DNA from 3 places in the Fervidobacterium changbaicum genome. Region 1 is predicted to be linked to each of the others. Evidence: riboswitches for the same ligand, from Rfam matches in the RefSeq annotation. Region 1 holds a riboswitch; each other region holds the start of a gene.
What was found. A riboswitch is a leader RNA that binds a small molecule or an ion and turns the genes downstream of it on or off. The one in region 1 is predicted to bind cobalamin.
Positions count from the first base shown of each region.

Region 2: linked by a shared signal. The riboswitch ahead of CBS1_RS02025 (ABC transporter substrate-binding protein) and the one ahead of CBS1_RS09500 (ATP-grasp domain-containing protein) in region 1 are both predicted to bind cobalamin.
Region 3: linked by a shared signal. The riboswitch ahead of cobT (nicotinate-nucleotide--dimethylbenzimidazole phosphoribosyltransferase) and the one ahead of CBS1_RS09500 (ATP-grasp domain-containing protein) in region 1 are both predicted to bind cobalamin.

Region 1 covers NZ_CP026721.1:2,080,944-2,088,543, forward strand. Annotated here, with positions in the region: gene CBS1_RS09485 (2-oxoacid:acceptor oxidoreductase subunit alpha) at 1-1,588, opposite strand, end outside; gene CBS1_RS09490 (2-oxoacid:acceptor oxidoreductase family protein) at 1,591-2,172, opposite strand; gene CBS1_RS09495 (thiamine pyrophosphate-dependent enzyme) at 2,169-4,022, opposite strand; cobalamin riboswitch at 4,254-4,432, shown strand; gene CBS1_RS09500 (ATP-grasp domain-containing protein) at 4,494-5,549, shown strand; gene CBS1_RS09505 (succinate--CoA ligase subunit alpha) at 5,533-6,381, shown strand; gene CBS1_RS09510 (YitT family protein) at 6,351-7,214, shown strand; gene CBS1_RS09515 (ABC transporter substrate-binding protein) at 7,449-7,600, opposite strand, start outside.
Region 2 covers NZ_CP026721.1:434,055-441,654, reverse strand. Annotated here, with positions in the region: gene CBS1_RS02050 (YgiQ family radical SAM protein) at 1-857, opposite strand, end outside; gene CBS1_RS02045 (glutamine synthetase family protein) at 854-2,173, opposite strand; gene CBS1_RS02040 (FeoA family protein) at 2,507-3,043, shown strand; gene feoB (ferrous iron transport protein B) at 3,040-4,941, shown strand; gene CBS1_RS02030 (hypothetical protein) at 4,938-5,330, shown strand; cobalamin riboswitch at 5,401-5,571, shown strand; gene CBS1_RS02025 (ABC transporter substrate-binding protein) at 5,632-6,540, shown strand; gene CBS1_RS02020 (FecCD family ABC transporter permease) at 6,544-7,545, shown strand.
Region 3 covers NZ_CP026721.1:1,251,819-1,259,418, forward strand. Annotated here, with positions in the region: gene CBS1_RS05895 (hypothetical protein) at 1-329, opposite strand, end outside; gene CBS1_RS05900 (alpha/beta fold hydrolase) at 426-1,256, shown strand; gene CBS1_RS05905 (hypothetical protein) at 1,301-1,975, shown strand; gene CBS1_RS05910 (hypothetical protein) at 1,989-2,684, opposite strand; gene CBS1_RS05915 (extracellular solute-binding protein) at 2,823-3,860, opposite strand; cobalamin riboswitch at 4,056-4,224, shown strand; gene cobT (nicotinate-nucleotide--dimethylbenzimidazole phosphoribosyltransferase) at 4,289-5,317, shown strand; gene CBS1_RS05925 (bifunctional adenosylcobinamide kinase/adenosylcobinamide-phosphate guanylyltransferase) at 5,314-5,811, shown strand; gene cbiR (cobamide remodeling phosphodiesterase CbiR) at 5,838-6,524, shown strand; gene CBS1_RS05935 (adenosylcobinamide-GDP ribazoletransferase) at 6,528-7,280, shown strand; gene CBS1_RS05940 (nucleotide-binding protein) at 7,321-7,600, shown strand, end outside.

The sequences.
Region 1 (7,600 bases):
CGAACGTTAGTTTTATCAAGTTAGCAAACTGACCTATTGCGTTTTGTTCAAGGAATATAATCTTCTCTGCTTTTTTAAAGTAATTCTCCGCAATTGGAGGTACCGGATAGACTTGAGAAAAGTGGAGCATTGCGACGTCTTTTTTTCCGAGCCGTTCGAGAGCTTCTCTTACAATCAGTTGAGTAGAACCCCACGTGACGATTAAGTATTTGTAATCTTCACTTCCGAAAAGTTTCGGTGGCACAGCGTCCTGGAGTATTTTCTCCATCTTCTTCAAACGTTTTTCCACCATTTTCCTTCTTACCTCAGCACTTTCTGTTATGTGTCCATATTCGTCATGTTCATCACTATCAACTCTCACCAATCCCTTTCCGTATCCTGGAATTCCACGCGGTGATATGCCATCATCGGTTAATGCGTATCGCTTGTAATTTTCGTCTGTTTTAATTATGTACCGTTCTATCTTCGCTTGCGGCATTTCGTCTACATTGTAGAAGGAATCGAGGAAGTACTGGTCTGTGAGTACGAAGACTGGGACTTGGTATTTATCAGCCATGTTGAACGCTCTTGCACCAAGTTCATACGCCTCGCACAAATTCCCAGGTGCATAGATAATCCTCGGGAAATCACCATGCCCAGCGTACAGCACTAAGTTCAAATCACCTTGTTCTGTTCTTGTTGGCAGCCCGGTTGCTGGTCCAGGTCTTTGGCCGAGGTGAACAACGATGGGTGTTTCGATCATACCTGACAAGCTAATAGCTTCTGTCATTAATGCGAATCCTCCACCGGATGTCGAAACCATCGCCCTTGCTCCAGCGTACCAAGCGGCTATTGCCATGTTTGCTGCGGCAATCTCGTCCTCTGCTTGGTCCACAAGAATCCCATGTTGTCGTGAAAGCCTCGAGAGTTCCGTAAAGACCGTTGTTGCAGGCGACATTGGATAGGATGATATGAAATTGCAGCCGCCAGCTATTGCACCTTTTGCAACAGCTTCGGAGCCGTTTAAAAGATATTGCTTTTTGACTTCCTCGGAAGGGGTGATTTCGAACTTTAGGCCAAGTGACTTCCCTATTTCATATCCTTTGAGTGCCGCGTTGATGTTTGCCTTAACGACCTCTTCTGATTTCTTTAAAAAATAAGCCCTTATGTTGTTCACCAGTGCATTCTCATCGGCGTTTATAATCCCTGCGAGAACACCTATCGCTACAGAGTTTTCGTATATCTTGTTCCCAAAACTCTCAGCGATTTCCTCAAGCATCAGACCTATCGAGTTCTTTTCCTTCTCTACATACCTCTTTTCACCAAGAATGAGCGTTTCATCTGTGATACGGCTTCTTAACCTCTCTATGGCGTTGTCGTTTAGCGGTACGAGAATGTCTATTCTATCGACGTAGGCTTTCACTGGTTGGGAAGAGATACGTATCTCGGTTGAGTTGTTACCTCCTCGAACTCGTGACATGTACTCTTTTGTTGCAAACACATGAAATCCAGAATCTTTTGCAACTCTTGTCAGAATATGCTCAACCGCTTGAATACCTTGCCCTGCGGCACCACTCAATACAATCGAAATCTCGCTTTTCTTTTCCATAACTATCTCGCCTCCAAAATACTCTCAAAAATTTCTTTGTTTGCACTATAGACGCGTTCACTCATTAGATCCTCCATTGCCATCAAATAGTGTTTTGGTTCTACACCGGGAACTAAGTTATTTTTCGCAACAACACCGAGTAATGCGATGTTCTGCATTCTTGAATCGGGAAGAGCGTATTTGACTTTGAAAACTGATATATTCCTCTGCCTTGCTGTGCTTTCGATTTCTTCCTCTTTTATCTCTGGTTCTTTACCAAGCCTCACTGGTAGTGGTTGCCAGGATGTGTTGTAATAGACAAGTATTCCATTATCTTTCAGATAGTTCAGAGCACGAGCGGCTTCGTGTCTTTCAAGTGCGAGTGCTAAATTCACATCGCCCGGTAGAACGAGCGGAGAATTTACATCGCCAATCTTAATATGCGACGAAACAACGCCTCCTCTTTGTGCTAAACCATGCGTGTCAACACCGATACACCTTTGACCACTGTAATCTATCGCACGGATAAGTATCTCGCTCAACAATCCGATACCTTGACCACCGACACCGATTAAAAAGATATTGAACGCAGTGAATTTCGTCATTTTGCACCACCACCTGTTTCAATCTTTTCAAATTCCAAAGCGCCTGATGGACAGACAACCATACAAGAACCATCACCGATGCATAGGTCTTCGTGAACAAAGATGCTTCCATCATCGGCTCTTTGGAACGAAGGACATGCGAATTTCGTGATACAAACACCAGCTAGTGTGCATCTGTTCGTTACCTTCATCTGCGGTACTTTTATAATGCCTTTTCTCCGCCTTTCCCTTGTGAATTTCAACATACATGGATGCTTGGCTATTACCACGTTGAATTCCGGTGTTTCGAGCGCAGTCTTTAGGATTTCTTCGAGTTTATCTTGCTGGTACGTGTCAACTTCCCAGATGTGTTTAACCCCTATGGCTTCAAGTATCTGCCTTATTTTAATAGCTTTTCCAGGATGGTCTTGATGGCCTGTCATCGCCGTTGTTCCGTTCTCCATCACAACGAGTGTAAAGTTGTGTTTGTTAAAGACAGCGTTGATAATTCCAGGCAATCCGGCGTGGAAGAACGTTGAATCACCAAGGAATGCCACAACTTTCCTATCTTTATTGAACATACTCAAACCGGAAGCAGTACCGGTTGAATGCCCCATGGACAGCAGGATTTGACCAACCTTGTACGGCTCCAAAAATCCCAGCGTATGACAACCTATATCCGCCACAGAAATATCCTTCTCCCTTAAAAGTTTCGATAAAACGTAAAAGACCGGCCTGTGACCGCAGCCTGGACAAAGCTGAGGTGGGCGGTTGACAACACGAACGAACTTTACTGGCTTTTCAACTTTCCTTACCAGCTCAGGTGAGAATTTGGACATAACAGAGTAAACCTTCTCAGGCGTGTATTCACCTATCCAGTCCTCAATATCGGTTTTCCCAACTATCTCGACGTCAATTCTTTCCTCATAGGCGATGGCTTTCACCTTTTCTTCTATAAAATTATCGAGTTCTTCAAGGATTTTCACTACCTTGTGCTTTCTGAGAAATTCCGAAATCGCTTTTCTGGGGAGTGGGTAAACCATTCCCAGCCTTAATATATCAACCTTCTTTGCGCTTTCACCAAGAACATCCAGTAACGAAAGATAAGGAAGCCCAGCGGTTATGATACCAACGTCGCTCCCATTACCTTGCAAGAAAGCGTAATTTTCAGATATCTCCTGCCACCTTAGGAGTTTCTCAAGTGCCCTTCTTTTCATTACAGGTACGTTCTGCGCTATTGGGATGTAAGGTCCGTTGGCGTTTGGATCGAAGAGAGGTTCACCAGTTGGGGATGGTTCGTAAACTCCAAAACTGACCTTCTGTTTAAAGTGTGCGGTGTGGGTTGTCAAGCGAAGAACAACGGGAGAACGCAGCTTTCTTGAGTATTCCACAGCCTTTTTGAACATCTCATAGACTTCCTGCGCATCCTTCGGTTCGAAGATAGGTGTGTATGAGAGCCTTGCGTAGTGCCTGTTGTCCTGTTCGTTTTGTGAACTGTTCGCTCCTGGATCATCGCCGGTTACAATTACCATCCCGCCGGGAATTTCCATCATACTGAGCTGGACAAACGAATCCGCAACAACGTTCATTCCTACACTTTTAAAGAACACGCACGATGTATATCCATTCACCGCCGCTCCAAATGCCAATTCGAGTGCTACTTTCTCGTTTGTTGAAAATTCAAAGTAAAGAGGATTTTTGTCTTTAGGTATAGAATTGATCGCTTCCGCTATTTCTGGCGTGGGAGAGCCAGGATACGAGGTGACCACTTTAACACCACTTTCAAGCATTGCCCGAACAATTGCAGAATTACCAATAACTATCTCGGAAAATGGACCTCGTTGTATCAAAACCTCCCCTAAGCTCTTCATTCGCCCACCTCCTAAAGTAAATTAGGTTTAACTTATTATATCATAAAAGAGTAGACTTTGTACAGATATGAATTTTACACGAAATTTTTCAGAAATCGAAAGTTAGCAAAAAGGTGTATAATGAAGAAAAAAGGTGAAAGGTATATCTAATTAACCATGCAGATAACTTTGGACGATTTTTTCTTTCTTGAAACAGAGTGTGTTTTCAATTATGATATAGTTGAAAAATGAATATCCCCTACCCTTAAAGGTGCGTAAGCTTAAAAGGGAACTCCGGTGAAAATCCGGGACGGTCGGGCCACCGTGAGTGTGGACGAAACCTGCAATATGCCACTGGCTGCAAAGCTGGGAAGGCGCAGGGAGTAGGATGATACACGAGTCGGGAGACCTGCCTTTAAGGGATGGGCACCCCAAAAACCGCAGATTTTTGGGGGAATTTTTCTTTGAATTTTTAAAGGGGAGGTTGATGAGATGAAGGTGCACGAGTATTTGGCAAAACGGGTTCTGAAAGCGGAAGGCGTCAGGATACCAAGCGGTGTTTTGATAACAAGGGAAGATATCTTAGAAAACTTGAGTGGCTTTTCTGAAAGACTTTCCCTGCTTGGATTTCCACAGGTTTTGAAAGCGCAGGTACTCGTCGGTGGGCGCATGAAAGCTGGTGGAGTTAAAATCGTCAAAAACTTAGAAGAGTCTTTCGAAGAAATTGTCAAAATCTCCCAGATGGAAATCAAAGGGGAAAGACCTTATGGGGTTCTCGTGGAAGAATTTATCCCGCACGAAAAAGAAATGTACCTTTCTATTTCAATCGATAGGAACATCAGAGATATCGTTATCGTTTTTGCACCGGAAGGCGGGATAGATGTAGAAGAATATTCGCAAAAGTATCCAGATAGGATTATAAAAAGCAACAATCCAGAGGATTTCCCTGCGGAGTTAAGAAAGCTGATTCTCAAGTTGAAAGATGTATTCGTAAGATACGATTTAACGCTTCTTGAGATTAATCCGTTCGTTGTAAAGGATGGTGAATTTATAGCGCTTGATGCCGTATTCCACGTAGACGATAGTGCTCTGTTCAGACAGCTATGGTTAGATGAAGAGATGCCGGAAAGTTCGTTTGTCAAATTACACGAAGGTGGTGTTGGTGTTATCGGTTGCGGTGCTGGGATTGTAATGGCGACACTTGATGCCCTCGTTGAGCATGGATTTAGACCAGCGAATTTCTGTGACATAGGTGGTGGAGCAACTGCTGAGAGTGTTTACAACGCTTTGAATAAAGTTAAGGAAATCACGAATTGTGCCGTTCTTAACATATTCGGTGGAATTACTGATTGTGTTGAAATAGCCAAGGGAATTATAAATTTTAAGAAGCAAAATCCTGATTTTACTTTACTTATCAGGCTTTCCGGTAACAACGAATTGCTCGCAAGGAAAATGCTTGAAGGATATAACATCCCAACTGTGAGCGATATGAAAGAACTCATCGAGAGTTTAAGAAAAGGTGGGATGGTCCATGTTCTCAGCAAATGACAGAGTTTGTGTGTACGGTGGGACTGGAAGGTACGGTAGTTTTCATTTAAAAAAGATGATTGAATACGGCACAAAGGTTAACTGTGTTGTGAGTAAGAATCGGTTAGTAAGAGAAATTGAAAAGGTAAGAGTTTACCAAAGCCTCTCGCAATTTCCTGACCATATTGACACAGCAATATTTTTCGTTCCTGCCCAGTACGTACTTGAAGCTTTCAACGATGCTGTTGAAAACGGGGTGAAAAAGATCGTTGTAATCACCGAACACGTTCCGATTCATGATTCAATAAGGATGGTTAGTATAGCAAAGAGCAAAGGAGTAATTCTTATAGGTCCAAACTGTCCTGGTGTAATTCATCCTAAAGAAAGGTTCAAAGTCGGAATAATGCCAGAAAAGTACTTTGCACCAGGTTCAGTTGCCATCATTTCCCGCAGTGGAACTTTGATGTATGAAACAGCAAAGCACCTTTCCGAAGGTCCAGGTGTCTCAATCGCACTTGGGTTGGGTGGGGATCCCATAGTTGGTACAAATGTTGCCGAAGCGTTCGAAGTGCTGAAATCGATGGGTTACGATAAGGTACTGCTTATTGGAGAAATTGGTGGGGAAGACGAGATAAGGGGTGTTGAACATGCTTTGAAAATAGGTTTTGAACCTAAAAACATAGTGGCATTCTTTGCAGGAAGGCACGCACCGGAAGGTAAGAGAATGGGACATGCGGGTGCGATTATAGAAGGCGACAGGGGTAAGATTTCTTTTAAAGAGAACTATTTGAAAAATCTCGGTGTTCGGGTGGTGAAGTTCCCGTGGGAAGTACTAAACGCTTGGAAGAATTGATTAAAGAGTATTTACTCTCTTCGCTGGGAGTGTTGCTGACAGCTCTTGGACTTGTTATATTCTTGATTCCTCACAACATAGCCGCCGGAGGGGCGTCTGGGCTTGCCATTGTGCTTAACAAATTGTTGCCGCTTTCCGTCGGTATTTGGATGTACATCGTTAATGCTGTGCTTTTTTTAGTTGCATTCTTAATCATCGGATTTGATTTCAGCTTCAAAACTATCTACTGCACGTTCTTGCTAAACTTTCTGATAGATTTATTCGACAGAATTGTTCCAATATACAAATACCACGGTGAGGAAGTAATTCTTGCGGTCTTCTTCGGAGATATTTTGACAGCCATCGGTATGGCGATAGCGTTTTCACAGAACGCATCAACCGGTGGGACCGATATCATCGCCAAAATCCTAAACAAATTCTTTGGTGCTCCATTTGGTCTGTCGATACTTTTCATCGATTTTGCAATAGGCATCTCTGCAGGATTAGTGTACAACATCGATACTGGACTTTATTCTATCTTGGCGATCATAGTTAATGGAACAACGATAGACTTTGTTTTGAAAGGTCTTGAACTTTCGGTAAATGTGTGGATTATCTCAGATAAACATGAAGAAATCAAAAATTTCGTAACGTCAGAACTTGAACGGGGATGCACAGTTTTCGAAGCTAAAGGGGGATACACGAATAAAGAAAGGATAGCTTTGCTTGTTGTTCTTAAGCGAAGAGAACTCCACGAGCTTGTCAACGCTATAAGAAGAATTGATCCAAGGGCCTTTTTCTTGGTGAACGAAGCAAGACAGGTTTACGGTGAAGGTTTTAAAGAGATAATTTAACTACATCCCTTCCCAAGGTTTGGCATTCCTCTTTCTTGGTTTTATACCCCTCGAGAGTCATTCGAGGGGATTTTTTTGTTTTAATGCGCTATGTCCACGACAGGATTTACCTCTGCTTGCTATTCATTCCATTCATGCTTTAGTTTGTGTCTTAAAACCGAAAAGTCCGAATTTTTTATCTTTATGAATCAAAAAAGGGCACCTTTCGGTGCCCCATTTGTTTTGTAACAAGGCTTATTGTTGTTTATACAACGAATAGAAATCGTTTCCAGGTCTCATCGGGTTATAGCTCCAACCTTTTACCCAAGTACGGAATACGTATGTTGCCGTTGGTTGATATAGTGGAACACTGATGCAGTTATCAATTACGAACTTTTGGATTTGTG
Region 2 (7,600 bases), 620 kb from region 1:
AGTAAATATAACTCATCCAACTCCCTTTGCGTAAGAGGCCAAGCAGGAGGATACTGGATAACATATCTTGTATCGTGCTTTTGAACGAGGACTACGTTTTTAAAAGGTTCTGTGTTTTCAACCATCAAACGGTATGCTTCCGCGTACTTTCTTTTATCATTCACCACTTCCTCGTATGAAGGAAGTTTGATTATGCGTAGATTAACGTTACCCAAACCATTTTCCTCTGATTCCAAAACGTTCAGAGAACTTTTCCAAATGACTGTTCCACGTATATTGTCGAGATCTTTTCCAGAAGCAGTCCTTTGCGCTATTTCTAAAATGGCCCTTTCGCCCATTCCGTAAACCAATATATCCGCTTTTGAATCAAGCAATATGGATTTTCTAACTCTGTCGCTCCACCAATCATAATGTGCGAATCTTCTAAGGCTTGCTTCTATACCTCCAATAACTATCTTTACGTCTTTGAACGCTTGCTTAATCCAATTAACATATTGGATAACAGCTCTATCTGGACGCTTGTTGTTAATACCACCAGGTGTATAATCGTCGGATTTTCTCTTCTTACGTGACGCTGTGTAATTCGCAACCATAGAATCAACGCTCCCTGAGGTAACTCCAAAAAACAAATTTGGTTTTCCGAGTCTTTTTATATCCTCAGGACCCTCAGGCTGAGCAATTATACCGACTTTGTAGCCTCTGCTTTCTAACAACCTTGCGATTAAAGCAGCACCAAAAGACGGGTGGTCTATGTAAGCATCACCCGTCACTAAGATGACATCTAGGCTTTTAAAACCATGAGCTTTCACTTCTTCTTCCGTTGTCGGAAGGAATAGCCCTGTTTCAGAATTTTTCATATGTTCTCGTATTTCCTTCTCTCCCAATCAGTGACACTTGCTGAATATTCCCACCACTCTCTTTCTTTCAATCTCGAGAACTTTTCCCAAACATGCTCGCCAAGAACTTCTCTGACAAGTTTGCTATTCTCTGCTTCAATAAGAGCTTCCTTTAAGTTCGATGGTAACCTATGAATTCCACGTTTTTGCTTCTCACTCTCCGACATCTGATAGATGTTCTCCTCAACAGCAGCAGGTGGTTCTATCTTATTCTCAATGCCATCTAATCCCGCTGCCAAGATTACGGCAAATGCTAAGTAAGGATTACACGATGGATCTGGTGATCTGTACTCGATTCTTGTAGCTTTTCCTCTCGATTTGGGAATTCTAATTAATGCCGTTCTGTTGCCTTTGCTCCATGCTATGTTAACCGGTGCCTCGTAACCAGGAACGAGCCTTTTGTAGCTGTTGACGGTTGGATTTGTTACTGCGGTTATTTCACGTGCGTGTGCGATAAGTCCACCGATAAAGTATTTCATTATCTGAGAAATTCCATCCGGAGCGGTTTCGTCGTAAAAGGCGTTTCTACCGTCGAGTGTAAATAGACTCATATGAACATGCATTCCACTTCCATTAACGCCAAAGAAAGGTTTTGGCATAAACGTTGCGTGAAGATTATTCTTTATAGCAAGCGTTTTAATCACAAGCTTTACCGTCTGAACATTGTCTGCAGCAATTACTGGCTCAGCATACCGGAAATCAACCTCATGTTGCGACGGTGCAACTTCGTGATGTGTGGTTTCAACATCTAATCCCATTTCTTCAAGGTGAACTGAAACTTCCGTTCTTATATGCTCAGCTATATCCACAGGAAGTAAATCAAAATAACTCCCACTATCTAAAAATTCAAAAACTGGCCGATTGTTTTGCCTTGGAAGTATGAAAAATTCAACCTCCGGACCTGCGTAAGGTACAAATCCCATTTTTCGTGCCTTTTCCTCAACCAATTTCAACCTGTACCGTGGGTCACCTTCGAAGGGATGTTCTGGATCACTATAAACATCGCAAATTATTCGTGCGCTTCTGTGTCCATCAAAAGTCCAGGGAAGCATCGCAACAGTTCTCAAATCCGGCTTAAGGTACATATCCGATTCATGCAACCTTGCAAAACCCTCAACGGATGAACCATCGAACATAATTCCACCGTTCAAAGCTCCTTCGAGCTCATCTGCAGGGATTTCTACATTCTTCATCATCCCGTTAATATCAGTGAACTGCAACCTTACGAACCTAACTTGGTTCTCCTCAACAAACCTAAAAAGTTCCTCACGAGACATCTCCCTAATAGTACGCATGTAAAGCCCCCCACTTCATGTTTTTGATTTCGAAGTTTTTTCAAATGACTTATTTTGGCGAAAGAATGTGCAAGAATAATCATACATGTATTTTAACACTTTTTTGGCTTATCGTCAATGAAAAGTGTTCATAACAGCGTTTATTTGGCATTTATCTATATAGAAAATCTAAAAATCTTCGGTTTTGTTGACATCAAAGAATTCATCAAGTATAATCTTATTGAAAACAATTCTCAACAAGCAAAAAGTATAGGTTGATCTAAATTTGAGAAGAAAAAAATGCGAATCTGTCGAATTTACAGAGAGGTGAGCTTTGTGAAATTGTCTGAAGTCCCCGTTGGTGCAAGTACTGTTGTAAAACACGTTAGAGATTCCGATATATCTCCTAAACTTAGAGCGATAGGAATTCTACCTGGCGTGAAAGTAACTGTAATTAAGAGCGCACCAATGGGTGATCCAAGGATGTACAAGGTCTTCAATAAAATTATCAGTTTAAGACAGTCAGAAGCAGAACTTGTCGAGGTCGACTTACTCACCGATTCGGTATTTCCTCTTTCACATGCTGTTCCCGGCCAATACGTCGTTAATGAAATTGTAGGTGGATTTGGAATCCACAGGTGGCTTTCAAGAATTGGCATAACAAAAGGAACAACAGTAACGCTTTTGCCAAACAGGAAGGTTGTCACCACCCTTGGCACATTCGATATAGGTTTCGGAAAGCTATCGAAAATATTAGTCAAAGCTGTTCATCAAAATCAACAAGGCCAAGTCGATACTCGAAATGGAAATACATCCGAGTATTCTGGAAATTTAAAGAACTTGGAGGATAATACAAAGGGTGATCACAAATGATTATCACCGTGGGATTGCTTGGGAATCCAAACGTTGGAAAGACCAGTTTATTTAACAAGCTGGTTGGTGCACGTCAGTATGTAGCCAACTGGCCGGGTGTCACTGTGAGCCGAATAGAAGGTGCCACTGTTTTTGGTGACTACACACTCCATTTTGTTGACCTACCCGGGGTATATAGTTTGACGGCAACGTCTGTTGACGAGAAAGTTACACGAGATTACTTGATTTTTTCTCCTCCAAACGTGACAGTGGTTATTATAGACAGCATGAGTCCAGAGCAAGGGATATATCTGTTACTGGAAGCTGTTGAATTGGGTTTAAACGTCATTGCCGTATTTAATGCCATCGATGAAGCGAAGAAGAATGGAATAAAGATAGATAAAAACACATTGGAAACGTATTTGCGAGTTCCTGTGGTGCTCACGTCCGCTCATACGGGCGAAGGTATCGAGGAACTCAAAGAAAAAATAATAAGTGTGTTTAAAAAGCAAACAAGACCTCTAATGCTTGATTATGGAAAGGAGATCGAAGAAAAAATAAGGTCACTTGAGCAGTGTGTGACTGAACAATTCAACAAACGCTTTATGGCGGTAAAAATAATCGAAGGTGATAAATTTGCCCATGACTTTGTCAAAAAGGAATGCGCAAATGAGATTTTGAATAGCATATCGCCCGATATGAAAACCGAGATTCCTTTGGTTAAATACCAATACATTTCAAATGTTGTTCAACTGGCTATAAAGAGAAATGAAGAAGTACTTGGTGTCACGGAAGCGCTTGATCACGTTTTAACACATAAGTTTATAGGTATCCCAATATTCATATCACTTATGTATCTTGCATTTAACTTCACATTTAAAGTCTCCGAACCTCTCGTAGGTCTTCTTGAATACCTTTTCGAGAAACTGGCAAATGCCGTGGGTAGTGATACATTACTGACATCGCTAGTATCTCAAGGAATTATAAATGGAGTTGGAAGTGTCTTAGCATTTGTTCCGAGCATATTCGCACTGTTTTTCGCACTTGGTATTATGGAAGAAAGCGGTTATCTCCCACGTATAGCCTTTCTCGTTGATAGGCTCATGTACTCACTCAGACTTACGGGGAGATCATTTATGACACTTCTGTTAGGATTTGGATGTAATGTCAGCACAGTTATGGCAGCTCGCGGACTAGCGGACGAGAGAGAAAGAATAACCACAATACTGGTTTCTCCATTTATAAGCTGTAGTGCAAGAATCCCTGTTTACTTGCTGATTGTTAGCATCGCATTCCCTAACCATAAAGCTGAGGCATTCTTTGCCATATACGTTCTGAGCTTATTACTTACAGCAGTCTCTTCAAGGTTAGTGAACAAATTCATACTCAAAGGCCAAGCGGTTCCACTTGTTATGGAACTACCAAGGTACAGGTTTCCAAAACTTTCAAACGTTTTAACGTACGTCTGGAATAGAGGAAAGCACTTTTTAGAGAAAGCAGGAACGATCATCTTTGTCGCTAGTGTTGTTATTTGGGCGCTTAGTTATTTTCCAGCCAATGGAGATATAGAGAGAAGTTTTGTTGCTACAGTTGGAAAGTTCCTCCAACCTTTATTCGCTCCTTTGGGGTTCTCCTGGCAAATTGTTGCATCCCTTATCTTTGGAGGTGTTGCTAAGGAGGTTATCGTATCGTCACTTTCGCAGTTTTACCAAAATGTAGCAAATATATCAATTGATGCTGTAATAGGTGCAACGTTGATGGTGTTCGTTCTCGGTTATATGCCGTGTTTTGCAACGCTCGCTGCAATCAAAAGCGAGACAAACAGCTGGAAATACACGTTATTGGCCGTGATTTATAGCTTATCCATTTCGTACATCCTATCTCTGATAGTTTACAGCATTGGAAGGGTGATTTTATGAGAAGCCTGAATAAGATTTTAGGATTAGAGCTTTTCCTCTCACTCCTGACATTCTTAATGTACATAATAAGAGGTGATTTCATCTTTTCGCTCGTGATTTTCTCATTCACCTTGATTTTTTTGACTGCCTTTCGAGAATTTGGGAGTACGTCTTACTCTTTTAGAATAGCTCACCTTTATGTTGGTAGTGTGCTTTTCACCATAGCTGCCGGTTATGTTCTCTTGGGATATTTGATTTCATTTGTGAATCTCTTGTTTGGAGAAAGACCGAATGAATTATCACTCTCCGATATAATCCTTCTGATAACAGGAGCATACTCTTTGTTTAACGTATTCTACTTAAGAAAAGTGGGTTTGAAGCCCGGAAATAAAGCCGTTAGAAATTATTAAAGGGGTAAAGTCAGTAAAAATTGTGGTTGTTGATTTTGGATTGTTCGTGTATAATATAGGAAAAAGTCAAATAAACCTCCCTTTGCATGTTTAAGGGAAGTCCGGTGAAAATCCGGCACGGGGCCGCCACCGTGAGCGGGGACGAAACCTGCAGAAAGCCACTGGCTCAGTTGGAGCTGGGAAGGTGCAGGGAGTAGGATGATCCGTGAGTCGGGAGACCTGGCATGCAGAGGAAGGTTGCCATCCACCACGTAGCCTGGGGATGGCGATAAATTTTTGCAAAGAGGGAGGGTGTCTTAGTATGGTGAAGCTTTTGGATTCAGGTTCTTTCAGGAAAGTTGTACTGGCTGTCGTGCTTCTTGCGTCGGTCCTGTCACTTGCGATCGCTGTTGTTGATGACGCTGGAAGGATCGTAAACATTCCGATGCCACCAAGGAGGGTTGTCTCCGCTGCACCAAGCGCAACAAGATACTTACAAGCACTCGGATTAGAAAATCGCATTATAGGTGTCACCGCTTGGGATAGTTATCAGAAGGCAGAAAACATCGGTAATATGGTCCCTCTCAACATTGAAAAGATCTACTCGTTAAGGCCTGACCTCGTTATAATGTTCGGTGGTTTTCAGTTTCCTGAAGTAGAAAAGTTAGAAAAAGCAAAGTTGACAGCTTACGTTCTCAATGCAAACACACTGACCGATATAATAAAGGCTGTTGGACAGTTGGGAGCGATCTTCAACGTTAAAGAGAAAGCCGATAAGCTTGTAAATCAGCTCCGGCAAAAGATGACCGAGATGGGACAAAAAACTTCGAAAATCCCATTGGAAAAAAGACCCACGGTATTTTTTACAATAACTGTTCCAGATGACAAGGTAAAAGAATTGTGGACCGCAGGAACCGGTTCCTATATGAACGAACTAATCGTTATCGCCGGTGGACGAAATATCGCGGCACCTTACAGCGGAAACAATGGATGGTTATCGGTAAGCTGGGAATGGCTCGTAAAAGAAGATCCGGATATCATAATTATTGGCGCATACGGAGATCCAAAGCAAGTTGAACAGGCTGTAAAAAACCATTCAATAATGAAAAGCTTGAAAGCTGTAAAAACTGGGAAAGTCTTTATTGTTGATGGCAGTGAAGTAAGCCAAGCTGCTCCGCATCTTTTCGATTATCTTGAAGTATTCTACAACTTCTTCTACGGAGGTAAGTAATTCTTGCAAAAGCTGATTCGCTGGTTAAAATCGACAGGGAGGTATCTGCTCCCTGTCGTTTTTGTCATCGTCTTCCTAGTTAACTTATCCTTTGGAACAGTTTACGTAAGTCCGATAAGGTTATTCAAACTAATCGGCGAAGAAACTTCCGAAAGGTACTTAATTTTCAACCTAAGATTGCCGAGAGTTCTCATGGCTACCTTGACAGGCATAGCTCTTTCCTTGGTCGGTAACATATTCCAAGCTATCATGAAAAACCCTCTTGTTGATCCTTATCTTATTGGCACTTCAGCAGGCGCAAGCTTTGGAGCTCTTCTGGCTATATATTTCATTGTGAACTCAATAGCACATGTCAGCATTCCAACGATGAGCTTTATCTTCGCCCTGGTTGCATCTACACTTTCCATTGTTTTAGCAAAAAAAGGAAGCGTCGTTCCAACAGTTCACCTTGTCTTGAGCGGTGTGCTTGTTAGCACATTGTTTTCTGCTGGAAGTATGTTGCTTTTAAACATAGCAAACAAGACACTTGTGAGCGGACATGTATGGCTTTATGGAACATTTTCTGGAATAACGTTTCATGATTTGATAGTACCTTCGATTTCTCTTGGAGTACTTGTACTGCTTTCATTTGCATTGAGCAAACGTTTAGATGTGATGACCCTTGGTGAGAAAGAAGCAAAAAGTTTGGGAATCAACGTAGAAGCATTAAAATGGCTCTTCTATCTACTTGGCTCATTTGTTACTGCAGCCTTTGTTTCCAAAACAGGAATCATCGGTTTTGTTGGGCTTATAGTCCCACATATGGCACGTATTGTAGCAGGACCGAAACACAGTAAGAACTTATTGGCCACCATACTCATAGGTGGTATGCTTATGTCCGTCTGTGACACGCTGGCAAGGACGTTACTGAATCCTGTTGAAATACCTGTAGGTATCATCACAGCACTAATAGGTGCTCCGTTCATGTTCTTCTTGCTCAAGTTTAAGAACGGCAGTTTAAAATAGAGACTCTTGATTTTTCCTCTTATTGTGATAAAACGTATGCGTAAAGAATAGAACT
Region 3 (7,600 bases), 830 kb from region 1:
CTATTTTTTCCAATTTTCTTTACCGTAACGTTTTCAGCCTTAAAGGTTAATCCTGAAGTTAACTCAAGTTCGACTTCTATACCTCTCTTACCCTTTGGATACTTTACCACAATATCATGCGGATGTTTTTTAGGTTTTGGTAATTTTATTTCTTTTCCTTCGGATATCTCGTAATTCACAGAAACACCAAGAGAAAAATTTAAACCAAAGTTTTGAGTTAGATAAAGCGATAGCTGCAATGATACATTTGGTTCTTTTGAGTCTTTTGGACCTGCAAAAAGCAGAGAAAATAATAATACACATACAAGTAAGACGTATACTCTTTTCATTTCGACACACCTCCTACACAAACGAAGTAAAACCATGTTTTCACTTTTTAAAATTATAGCACACAAAGTGTCTTATTTGAAAGGAGTTGATTAATCATGGGAAATACTTTCATAACAAGCGATGGCGTTGGAATAAAGTACGAGTATTACATCACCAAAGCTTTTGAACATACCAACAAAATTCCATTAGTGTTCCTCAACGGAATCTTTATGCACTACGAATCTTGGAAACTTTTTACGAAAGACATTTCAGAAAAGATGCCTTTGCTTTTCCACAATTTCCGATGTCAGTGGGATTCTGATTGCGAAGAGACTAAAGAATGCTCGTTTGAAAGACACGTGCAGGATTTGAAAGAATTACTCGACCATCTCGGGATAAAGAAAGCAAAGTTTGTAGGGACCTCTTATGGTGGAGAGGTTGCAATGCTTTTTGGGGTTTTTTATCCACAATACATTGAATCGATGATGATTATAACCTCAACCGCTCGTACGGACAAAGTTATGGAAAGCAAAGCTATGAGATGGAAAGATGGCGCAAAAACAAGAAATCCGGAGAGTTTTGTTCACAGCTGGCTTACCGATGTGTACAGCGAAAAGTATATAAATTCCTTCGATAACTTAGTGCAAATCATTTCTTCAAGACTTAATGGCTTTAACTATCGTGGTGCGGAAAGATTAATTGATGCTTTTCTGAACCTGAATAGCTATGACCTTCTCAACAGGATAAAGGATGTAGAATTTCCGTTAGTCGTTGTTTCTGCGGAATTTGACAGAATAAAACCAAAGAGTTTTAGCCAAGAAATACACAATAGTTTGAAAAAGGGAGTGCATATAACCATTCCAGACTCAGGTCATGCGGTCGTTGTCGAAAAGCCAAAGGAAATTGGATGGCTGATTAGGAACTTTGCCTTTGATTTCTGGAAATAGCCTCCTGGCAAATTAGAGAATGGTAGCTTTTTGGAGGGGTGGCAGTGAAAAACGTGTTTAGCTTGATTTTGTTAGTTTTTTTCCTTCCGAATTTGGTTCTATTTGCGCATGCACCTATTGTTTCAAATCTTTCGGGTTCAAACATGGCTGAAGCTATTCCGATAAAGAATATCGATATATCTCAGGTTTTATACAAAGTCTTCAAGGAAGACAACTCTTTTCTCTGGATGACATTTGAAGGCAAGGGAGGAGACGAGTTATACTTCCAAGTAGGCACTCCTAAAGAGGATAAGTACATACAGCTAAGACCAGCTGTCGTAATAATAGGTCCGGGGTTTCCAAAAGTTGATGGTTTGCCATTTGAAATTCCAGCGGAAATGGGAGCAGTTGTTTGCAAATCTAAGGAATCACCAACAGCCTTTTATGAGCCTGTAACCGATACAAATTCGTGGATACATTTAACAAAGAGGATAACTTTGCCGCAGACTGGAAGGTACTATTTGGTGGCGTTTTTTCCACCAGATGGGAAAGCTGGAAATCTATTTGTTGCTGTTGGTACAAAAGAACGATTCACGATGGAGGATATAATTAACGTTTTCAAAATCCTGCCAGAAATAAGAGCTTTCTACGGACTTTCAGGTTTGCCAACATGGATGAATGTTGTTTTGGGAATTTCAATATTCGGATTAGTGATTTTGTTGACCTCTATATTCAGGTGAATGGAGAGTTGATTCATTCTAAGAAAAGAGGGCCGTAAAGGTCTTTTACCAGGTCTTTTAATAGCAATTGTATGTCCTCGCCTTTTTTCTTAAACACCTTCTTTAAGTCAGGATTTATTTCGTTGTTTGGATTTTCCCAAGGTCTGAAACCGCTGTATTTCCTGTATTCACCAGAAATCCAAAGGTACCTGTGCAGATCAAAAACAGAAGTTTTGAAATCAAGCGAGTTCAAAAGCATGTAGAAATCATGGTAGAAATCGCTGTACGTGGCGTATTTCTTGTTGCCCTTAATTTCTTCATGCACATGGTATCCAACCATGCGGGCTATAACGGAATTGTAAATTGGGAACTTTTCGCTTAAGAAAGTATGTGCCAAAACTGAAGTGAAGCTGATGTAGTGCTTTTCCTTCCCTTCGTCACCGTTGTTTTTCAAGACAACAACGGACAATTTGTCTACAAATTCAGGTTCAATAACAATGCCATCTTGTGCGATAAGTTCTGAAATATGATGCGCGACATCGTATACTCGAAAGATATTTGTGTTGTAAAGTGAGTTCACAACCGCAACCTTAACAAGTACAGATTGGACGGTAAAGTCTGGGAAAGTGTTTCTCACCTTCTTTAGTGCTTTTTCAATATTCTGAAGTTCACTGGCTAACTCGTACACCTTAACAGCTGATTCGACCTGTTCTTTAAAAATTTTAATCATCCAACCACCTCTGGAGTGTTTCTGGAGTGTTTTCAGATTCTACTACAATTCTACAATAAGCAGTCTCATTTTGTGCTACCGGACTGAGTATAAAAAACGGGGCTTTTCACAAGCCCCGTTTTAATGTTAGCATTTTGTTCACTTTATTATCTCTTCCCAAGCTTTGTTGTAGAGATCAATGTATTCTCCTATGTAATCTATTATTTCGCAATTTTCTAGTTGATTCAGTGTGTAGAGTGGTTCTACTTGTTGATATTTTGCAGCATCTGTTATAGGAGATGGGATCATTAAATAATCGGAGATTTTTGCAGCAATTTCCGGTCTTAAGATGAAGTCGATAAACTTGTACGCAAGTTCTTTATTCTTGGCATCTTTTAATATAACCATATTATCGATCCAGAGTGTTCCGCCTTCTTTAGGAACGAAGAATTCGAAATTCTCCCGTTCCTCTTCGGGGATGAGCTGGAAGACGTTTTCTGGATAGCCGTGCACGACCCAGAATTCGCCATTTACAACACCTTGCGCATACGTAGTTGCATCGAACTTTACGATGTTTTCTTTCCATTTAAGTATCACTTGTTTAGCTTTTTCTATCTCTTCTGGATTTGTCGTGTTTACAGAATAGCCGAGGTATTTCAACGCTGCTCCGAAGACCTCACGCATATCATCAAGAAGCGTCATCTTGCCTTTTAAATCCGAACGTTCGTATATGCTCCAGGATTTTTCGTAGTCTTTGAGATATTTCTTATTAACTATTAAGCCAGTAGTTCCCATCATGTAAGGCACGGAATACTCGTGGTTTGGATCGTACGTTGTTTTCGCTAATACAAGCGGGTCAATGTTCTTGAAGTTTGGGACTTTGTTCAAGTCGAGCTTTTCTAACAGCCCTTCGTTTATCATCATCTTCACGTGATCACCAGAAGGAAAGACGATATCGTACCCAGTTCCGCCCGCTTTGATTTTTGCGAACATCTCTTCGTTCGAAGCGTAGGTGTCGTAGATGATCTTGCAGTTGTACTCCTTTTCAAATTGTTCAATTACTTCTTCTGGAATGTAATCCGCCCAATTGTAAATGCGAAGTGTGGACTGTTTATTACACGAGCCCAAGAGAGTAATCAAAAGCAAAAATAACACTCCTACGAGTACTAAATCAAATACACGTTTTAGAGCCTTCATCTCCACCTCAACCTCCTTTTTTCTGTAATAATGCTTCACTTTTCAATTATAACACGAAGTACTTTCAAGTATAACTTATCATTCATCCTTCCCGATGATAAAAGAGAGATTTTTCTTGTTTTTTGGACAACATATGATGAAAAAAGAACTTTGTCTTTCCACATATATGTGATAGAATAATAAAAATGAAAAATGAATAGATTCAGCCTGCATGATGCCGGGAACTTCGGTGAAAGTCCGAGGCTGCCCAGCAACCGTGAGTGGGGACGAAATTCGCATCTATGCCACTGGCCGTTTGGCTGGGAAGGCGCGAAGAGTAGGACGATCCACAAGCCGGGAGACCGATCTTGCAGGTATGCAATTCCCAATGACTCGGGTCATTTGGGAAGCTTTTTGTTTATTCTTAAGAAAAAAGGGGGACTTGCGTTATGGATGTTAGTATCAGAGAACAGATTATTTCACGTTTAAACAACCTCACAAAACCTGTTGGAAGTCTTGGTTATTTGGAAGAAATCGCTTTGAAGATGGGGATTATCCAAAACAAAGTCATTCCGGACCTGCCTAAAGATAAGCGTGTTTACGTCTTTGCTTCGGATCATGGGGTAGTTCAAAACGGCGTTTCCGCATATCCAAAAGAGGTTACCTATCAGATGGTTCTCAATTTCCTAAACGGTGGTGCGGCGATAAACGTCTTTGGAAGACACGTAGGAGCGGATGTTTACGTAGTCGATGCGGGTGTGGATGGAGATTTTGACATCGCTCACCCGAAATTCATAAACGCAAAAGTTGGATACGGCACAGCGGATTTCACAAAAGGACCAGCAATGACGATAGAACAAGCAAATACTAGCTTGGAACTCGGGCGAAAGATAGCACGAAACGCAATTAAGGAAGGTGCTGATCTGCTTGTGGTAGGTGATATGGGGATAGGGAATACTACCACCGCCACCGCAATCGCTGCTGCTTTCGGTTTTTCGATTGATGAAATTCTCGATATTGGCACTCCTCTTGACAGTGAAGGTTTAGAAAGAAAAAAACAAGCGGTAGTAAGAGCTTTGGAAGTTAATAATCCAAAAAAAGAAGATCCAATCGATATCCTTCACAAAGTCGGAGGATTTTGCATGGGTGAGATGGCTGGTTTCATTCTCGAAGCTACAGAGCACAAGATCCCTGTGATTGTGGACGGTTTTCCCACAACGGCAGGCTTGCTAATTGCATGGAAGATGAACCCAAAAGTGACTGGTTTTGTCTTCGCTGGCCACAAATCGATGGTAAAGGGGCACAAAATATTGCTCGATGAAATGGGACTCAGGCCTATACTCGACCTTGATATGAGGCTTGGCGAGGGAACTGGGGCCGCACTCTCCATCTTTCTAATCGAGGCTGCTATCAAGATGATAAGAGAGATGGCAACATTTGAGAGTGCAGGTGTTTCTAAAGGTAGTGATAACATTTGATACTCGTTACAGGTGGAATTAAGTCAGGCAAAAGTACAGTTGCATTGAATAAAGCTTTAAAATACCAAACCCGTGCGTTTTTGGCAACGGGTGTACCGTTCGATGAGGAGATGAAAGAGCGTATAAGAAGACACCAAGAGGAAAGAAGAAACCTTTTTGATACGTACGAAGAGCCCGTGGAAGTAAGTCGAGTCTTGCGAACAATAGACGGAAGGTACGACGTTGTTGTCTTTGAGTGCCTCACAACTTACCTCGGTAACCTTTACTATTACGAAGTGAACGTACAAGAGCACCTTGGGAAATTCATTGAAACTCTCGCTTCCATGAGAACGGAAGTTATTATTGTTACGAACGAAGTTGGCTGGGGAATAATACCGGAAAACAAATTAGCCAGGGAATTTGCGGAAACACTCGGCAAAACGAATGCAAAGTTAGCTAAACTTGCAAGCGAAGTTTACCTTGTTGTGGCCGGGATAGAAATCAGAATTAAGTAAAAAATCTGCCTACAGGAGATGGGCTCGTGCATACAAATTTGGAAAAACAACTTATCGGTACAACATCGTGGATAATACCGGGTACCTACTACGAAAATGTCGAATACATAACTCGCAACTTCAGAACAATTCAGTTTGTCGAATTACTCGTCTACACTTGGGACGAAGATACGTTCAATTTGCTTGAAAAAGAGAAAGACTATCTCTTTGAGATCGCAAGGCAAACGGGTATAAAATACACCGCACATCTGCCAACTGATTCACTTTCGAATGTTTTCGAAGCTTTCAAATACCTCGAAAACAACTTTGAAATCGAAAACTACGTCGTGCATCCTTTTGAAGAATTTGACACTGGGGATTTTGAAAGCAAAGAACTCCAATTATTGTTAAATCATCCAAAGATAAGCGTTGAGAATCTCAAAGAGCACTACTTTAAACATTCCAGAACGGTTTTTGACACCGGACATTGCTTTTTGGGAATACCAGTTGACCAAGAATTTTTGAACAACGTTGTCGAGATCCACATGATGGGAGTCAATGGTGATAAAGACCACGAAGTGCTTGATTTTGCAACACTTGAAAAAGTACACGAATTGCTTTCTGACACGTTATTCAAAACCAGATATTTGTGTTTTGAGATATTCGATGCTGAAAAACTCGAAGAATCCTTGAAGATTTGGAACGAATTCAAAGACAACAGATGGGGAGTTTAAATCATGGAAGAGAAGCCAAAATTGTATGATTTCGTCTCAGACCTTGCCTTGTCTTTGTCCTTTATTTCCAGAATACCGGTGAAAATTAAAAACTTAGACAGCTGGGAAGCGAGAATAAAGCGTGTTCCCATATACTTCCCCGCCGTCGGGTACATTCCCGGGCTTATTTACGGGCTTGGCAATTTTCTTTCAAAACAGTTCAGCGATTTCAAACTGCCGATTTTGTTCCTTTCAACTGCGTTGGGATTTTACTTTTTTGATCTATTCCACTTCGATGGATTACTCGATATGCTTGATGGTTTTTTGAACCAATCGAACAAAGAAAGACGCCTTGAGATAATGTCCAAAGGTAACGTTGGCCCATTCGCTGTTTTTTACGGCACGCTTTATGTCATACTTTTTTACGAACTTTTACCCACTCTGAATTGGTATCACTTCATCTTCGCTTCGGTTTTCGGAAGGTACGCTATGGATGTGCTCCTTGTCTTTTCAAAACCAGCGAAATCAACAGGACTCGGTGCAGTGCTATTTCCCTATGAAAAGTTTTATACTCTTTATGCCTCTATGTTCCTCACTCCGCTGATATTCACCAACTATATTGCATTCTTAGTTAGCTTTTCTTTATCTTGGCTTGTGGGATTTGCAGTCTCTAAGATCTCTGAGAAGAAGATAGGTGGAATCACCGGAGATGTGCTCGGTGGTACGTGCTTGATTGCTCAGATGGTTGTTCTATTGGCAGGGTATGTTTTTAAATGAGTGCATTTGAATTTCGATAGGGGGCTTGACTGTGCATCTGATGGTCCTTGGTACGATGTCGAATGTTGGAAAATCAACGTTAGCGATGGTACTCTGCAGATACTTTACAAAGAAAGGTCTTGATGTTGTTCCGTTTAAATCTCAGAATATTTCAAGAAAGTTTATACCGGTAAACAACGGCAGGATAGCCACCGCTCAGTACCTGCAGGCTCTTTCATGTGAGAAAGAGCCATCGGTGGAGTACAATCCAATCTTACTAATTCCCGAAAATAATGGTGTAGAAGTTTACTTCACGGGAGAATTCATCGGTCACCTGGGTT